One region of the Alteromonas sp. HB246098 genome, then DNA from elsewhere that is predicted to be linked to it. Evidence: predicted binding sites of a transcription regulator. Region 1 holds the regulator's gene; the other holds the start of a gene.
What was found. The regulator sigma-54, encoded in region 1, starts transcription at its own class of promoters, with help from an activator protein. The targets are predictions, from matches to a motif close to GTTGGCACGNNNNTNGNNT.

Region 1 (3,142 bases):
TGGTCTTCTCGGCCCTAATGGAGCTGGTAAGACCACTACTTTTTACATGATTGTAGGTTTGGTCAACTTAGACAAAGGCAAGATCGAAATTGATGATAATGAGCTTACTCACCAGCCAATGCATGAGCGCGCACGCCGCGGTATAGGCTACCTCCCGCAAGAGGCATCAATATTTAGAAAGCTTACGGTACATGAAAATATCATGGCCATTTTGCAAACCCGTAAAGATTTAAATTCACAACAGCAAGAAGAAGAAGCAGATGCCCTACTTGATGAATTTAATATCAACCATATACGTAATAGTACGGGGATGAGTTTGTCAGGGGGAGAACGGCGTCGCGTAGAGATTGCACGAGCTCTGGCAGCAAAACCACAGTTTATTTTGTTAGACGAACCATTTGCCGGTGTTGATCCAATATCAGTTAATGATATAAAGAAGATAATACAGCATCTGCGAGATAGGGGTATTGGTATCCTTATCACGGACCATAACGTACGCGAAACATTGGATGTTTGTGAAAAAGCGTACATTGTGAGTCATGGCGAGCTTATTGCGCAAGGAACTGCGGAACAGGTTTTAAGTAATCAAAAAGTAAGGGACGTATACCTAGGCGAACAATTCAGGCTATAGTTAGTGTAACCGAATTGTCATTTTTCAGTTTCGCTCTGGTATATTTAATTTAGAGCATTTAAATAAGACGTAGATGAAACCATCTTTACAGCTAAAATTTAGCCAACAACTTACCATGACACCTCAGCTGCAGCAGGCCATTAAGCTGCTGCAGCTTTCTACGCTTGATCTTCAGCAAGAGATTCAAGAAGCGCTCGACTCTAATCCGCTTTTAGAAGTGGAAGAAGGTAGCGACGAGCCACAAGTAGAAAAGAACAATGTCGATAGTGACGATAGCGCTGCTGAAGCGACAGCTTCTGCATCAAGCGACACGCTAGAAGCAGGAGATGCACTGGAGAAGAATGACCTTCCCGATGAGCTACCTATCGACAGCACTTGGGATGAGTATTATTCCGCTTCTTCTGCGCCAGCACCTGGTCCATCTAATGATGATGAACAAATCTTTCAAGGTGAGACCACTGAAGACATACAAGAGCACTTGCTTTGGCAAATGCGCCTCACTCATTTTTCGGATACTGACCGCGCCATTGCTACTGCAATCATCGATTCGATTGACGAATCAGGTTATTTGACCGTTACTCTTGACGATATCTTAGAAGCGGTCAACGATGATGATCTTGAAGAGCCTATCGAAATGGACGAAATAGAATGTGTACTTAAGCGTATTCAAATGTTCGACCCCATTGGTTCAGGTTCTCGTACCCCTCAAGAATGTCTTATGGTGCAATTGCGCCAGTTTTCAGAAGACACACCGTGGCTTGCTGAAGCGAAGCAGCTTATTGAGGAATATTCAGATTTACTGAGCAGTAAAGACTACCGCACCCTAATGCGTAAGAGCCGATTAAAAGAAGATCAGCTGCGCGAAGCAATGCGTTTACTTCAAACCTTGAATCCACGTCCAGGTAGTGCTTTAGTTACTAAAGAGCCTGAGTACGTTATTCCTGATGTCTCGGTAACCAAGAAAAATGGCCGTTGGGTGGTTGAGCTGAACCCCGACAGTCTGCCGAAATTAAGCGTAAATCAACAGTACGCAGCAATGAGTCGCCGTGCTAAGAACAGTAGCGATTCACAATTCATCCGCTCACACATGCAAGAGGCCAAGTGGTTCATAAAGAGCCTTGAATCTCGTAACGATACCTTAATGAAGGTCGCAAATTGTATTGTGCAGCAGCAAATGGGCTTTTTTGAGCACGGCCCGGAAATGATGAAACCAATGGTACTAAATGATGTCGCAGAAATGGTAGATATGCACGAATCGACTATTTCCCGTGTGACAACGCAAAAGTATATGCATACGCCTCGTGGTATCTTTGAATTGAAGTATTTCTTCTCAAGCCACGTAGCAACTGAGTCAGGTGGTGAATGTTCATCTACAGCGATTCGTGCATTGATCAAGAAGTTAGTGGCTGCGGAAAATCCTAGCAAGCCGCTAAGTGATAGCAAGATTGCTTCGTTGTTGGCAGAGCAAGGCATAAAAGTCGCTCGGCGAACAATAGCAAAATATCGGGAATCGTTATCGATCCCACCGTCGAACCAACGCAAAAGCCTTATTTAACTAGGCTTAAATATATAAGGAAGACGAAATATGCAAATCAACCTCACTGGTCATCATGTCGAAATCACCGACTCTTTGCGTAATTATGTCGATACGAAGTTCAGCAAACTTGAACGTCACTTTGATCACATTTCTAATGTGCATGTCATCCTGAACGTTGAAAAATTAAATCAAAAAGCCGAAGCGACTGTTCATTTAAGTGGCGCTGAAGTATTCGCATCCTCAGAAAATACCGACATGTATGCGGCGATTGACAGCATGGTTGATAAACTCGACCGGCAGGTAATCAAGCATAAGGAAAAACTGAAAAAACATTAGTAGTTAATTAAGCATGGATATACAAGCCATCGTAAGTCTGGACCGCACCGAGTGTGCGGTTCAGTGTAATAGTAAAAAGCGAATTCTTGAGATCATCGCTGATATCGCTGCCAAGCAAAATGATAACATCGACCAGGCAACGGTTTTAAATAGCTTAATGGCTCGAGAACGTATGGGTAGCACGGGTATTGGCAACGGCATAGCACTGCCTCACGGTCGCCTGGCTGGCCTTGAGAAGGTAATAGCAATTGTTGTAACAAGCACACCAGCTATCAACTTTGATGCCCTAGATGAAAAGCCCGTAGACATATTTTTTGCGCTACTCGTTCCCGAAGAGCAAACCGAAGGACACCTTCAAACACTGGCTACCGTAGCAGGTAAGCTCAGTGACAAAGAAACAATTAAAACAATACGCCGTGCAACAACCAGCGACGAGATTATTTCTGCATTAAGTTAAGCCATAAGAGCCTATACATTATAGATAGGCGCTTTATTCAACAACGCGTATGTGATGAAACCAGAATATAAGGGAGAGTTTAGGTGAAGCTGATCATAATCAGTGGTCGTTCAGGGTCTGGTAAGTCTGTCGCACTTCGCGCTTTGGAAGACTTAGGTTATTACTGTGTTGATAATATCCC
Region 2 (3,142 bases), on a different contig from region 1:
ACTAGAATCCCAAATATTTGGAGCTAAATAATTTGATGCTAAATAGTTTGGTGTTAAAAAATCAGCGAGAATTTATCAAACACGTTCAATGAGACAAGTATAGTGACAGAACAAGCAAGCCAGTTAACACAAGCATTATCTCGTCAAGTGGAGCAAATGACTTCACTTGCGTCACTGCTTGAAAAAGAGCTGCAGCTTATTAGCTCGCGTGACGCTGAATCTTTGATGAATTTGTTAGACGAAAAAACAGCCCTTCTGGGTTCTATTCAATCGCTGGATGCAAGCATTGAAGATGCTATCGACAACGAAAATGCGATGTCGGATGACGATGAAGCATTAATGGCTGACGCCAAGAAGCTTCTGGAAGATTGCAAATATCGAACACAGGTTAATCAAAAAGCCGTAGAGCAAGGACAGCTACGCCTCACACATTTGCGGAATTTGATGATGGAAGTTCGAGCAAAAGAATCACTCACTTATGACAAGAAAGGTAAGCCGAAAGGCGGAACTTTAGGCTCTGGAGTGAGTGCTTAGGCTTTTAAATAGTTTTGTATCGTCGCAGAGCATTAACCACGCAGTACATTCACCTTATCGGCAGCTAAGTTCACTCTATTATCACGTATTTTCTAGCATCCCACTGCAAAGTAATTAGCGCGAACCGCCTTTAACTTATTTCCTAGTAATACTTTACATCTTTCACTCGGCGCGGCTTAGCCGTCGACAAATAAATATCGTAGACTTGCTGCATATCTAAAGAAAGCTCCGTAACGTAGGTATCCTCACCCACGGGATAAGTCTTAACAACCTCGGCGCCTCTAATTACTCCCTCAACAGACGCGCGCAACGTTTCACTGTCAACAACAAGGCGTGATACAGACTGACTACCTTCTATTTTTTGACCGTATACCTGCTCGGTCAACTCGCGGTATGCATCTAATTTTGACGCTTTCATCGCCATTATTAGCTTCATACTGTCAGACTCGCCTTTTTGCGATGAAATCGGTGCGTAACCAACCGCCTTTAAAACAGGGTAAGTTTCAGGCTCAACGGTTTCCCATTCGACGTGTTTATCAATAATGCCACAACCACTCAAAGAGATTGCTAGGCCAAACATGGAAGACCGCAAAAGTAATCTCGAATTTTTTAGTCCACTCAACCACATAATTTAAAACCTCTTTGTGCATCAATAACGAGTTAGTGACGCCTAAATATTTACCTTTATAGCCTTTATAGGCTAATAACATTTCAACAAAGCGTTATGAATAACATCAGATTCCATAACGACAGTTTGCAGTCATATACCCTGATACGAAGGAAGTAAGCAATATATGCGCCCGTTTGTTTTTAAAAATAACTTCCTCCTTTAATTGGCACTTTTTTCGCATAGTTCTCGCAAAGGTTACGACATTATTCAACCGCAACAACTAAACAACCGCAGAGGTGTCACGTGCGACAAGCAAGCAAAACAACGCTAATGGCATGTTTAAGCAGAGCAATGGCCGCTGTTTGCCTACTTGGCCTAATGGCTGGGCAAGCCCATGCCGTTTGGTATGAAGCCACAGGACAGGCTGTGGTAATGAACGGTAACAAGGAAGCAGCAAAACGCGCAGCGACACAGGATGCGCTCAAACAAGCGATGTTATTTGCTGGGGCGTCAGTGCAAAGTGTAGCCAAACTCACTAATGGGCTTCTGAAAAACGAAGAAATGACGATCCGTTCGACAGGCGAGGTCGAGCAATTAGAGCTCGTGAGCGAAACTTATAACGGTGATGTAGTCACAGTTAGTGTACGTGCAGACATTTTTCCTAGAGGAGAAGTATGTTCAGCGCAGCGGGACGAAAAACACTTTGCCACTACTCACTTTAGGATAAGAAACAGAGCACAGTTGACCCAAGGAAATATTCCGCAATTTGATAAGGCGTTTACACAGCGATTAGCTAAGGCAATGCAAGAACAGACAGATAATCTGAGCCTTACTTACGTTGCTCCCCATACTGCAAAGTTTGATAGCCGTTATACCGACAAAAACGTACGTACTCTATCAGATCAAAGTAACACGCAATTTGTCATTATCGGGGTTATTGATGATTTAAGTGTTGCGCAAAAAGAAGTATCTGTATTTACACCTTGGCGAAGCGACACTTCATATCGTGCGTTCGCAATGTCTGTACAAGTTTATGACGGGATAAACGGCGGTCTTCTGTTCAGTTCCTCTTACGATACTAATGAGGAATGGGCGTTCGATAGGTTTGAAGACGTTGACGAATTTTCGTCAACCTTTTGGCAATCACGCTACGGCCAAGCAATTGATACGTCAATAAGTCAATTGATAGAAGATATTAAAGAAGCAACAGCTTGCCAACCTGTTACGGGGCGAGTGATCAGCATTGCGAACAATAAAATTTCGGTATCTCTTGGACGAGATAATGGCATATCTGAAAAAGATGAACTATACCTTTATCAAGCCAAAGAGGTGGTCGATAATCGAGGTAGAAGATATCTTCAATATACGCTCTACCCCGGTACATTTATTGTTGATAGTGCATATGGCAATTCGTCTGTGATAGTCAACGCTACGTCGGGAATTACTGCGAATATTCAGGAAAACGATTTTGTAGTTAAGAAGTAAATTAGCTTTCACTTTATCAAATGTAAGTCACTGACGTTGGGGGAACAGGGTTGGAATATCAACATACCCGTGTTATACCTATAACTACGTATAGTATCCAATACTTAAACTTCAGATAGAGACAAGTACTCTCTCTTATACTTTAGTATGACCTACATAATAAAAATATGACCCTTTCTCTGTTTGCGTCACACTGCTTAGCATTAGTAGCCTTGCTACTGGCTGGACAACAACTGAGGGATCACTATGTTATCGAGTTTCCAAAGCTCGAACAGGAAGTTAAAAATAATTTTGGCGCTGACAAAGCCTTACATGTCAGTGCGTTAGAAACTAAACTTCACGACCTTGAAAATAAGGCAGTTAAAGAGCAGCTTATCGGTGTAAACGCTTTCTTTGACGAGCATATCCAGTACGCAACCGACGATATCGTTTTCAAACAAAAAGACTATTGGGCCACGCCTTCTGAACTTTTTGGCCATTCTCGCGGAGATTGTGAGGATTATGCCATTGCAA

Region 2: the regulator sigma-54 is predicted to act here: its motif matches at 1,367-1,385, upstream of ACYTPF_RS05040 (flagellar assembly protein T N-terminal domain-containing protein).

What each region holds. Positions count from the first base shown of each region.
Region 1 is NZ_JBTZUG010000007.1:238,214-241,355, reverse strand. Features, by position in the region: gene lptB (LPS export ABC transporter ATP-binding protein) at 1-631, shown strand, start outside; gene ACYTPF_RS15595 (RNA polymerase factor sigma-54) at 705-2,186, shown strand; gene hpf (ribosome hibernation promoting factor) at 2,217-2,504, shown strand; gene ptsN (PTS IIA-like nitrogen regulatory protein PtsN) at 2,518-2,961, shown strand; gene rapZ (RNase adapter RapZ) at 3,045-3,142, shown strand, end outside.
Region 2 is NZ_JBTZUG010000001.1:1,161,523-1,164,664, forward strand. Features, by position in the region: gene flgM (flagellar biosynthesis anti-sigma factor FlgM) at 1-31, shown strand, start outside; gene flgN (flagellar export chaperone FlgN) at 103-534, shown strand; gene ACYTPF_RS05035 (LPP20 family lipoprotein) at 677-1,114, opposite strand; gene ACYTPF_RS05040 (flagellar assembly protein T N-terminal domain-containing protein) at 1,448-2,629, shown strand; gene ACYTPF_RS05045 (transglutaminase-like cysteine peptidase) at 2,797-3,142, shown strand, end outside.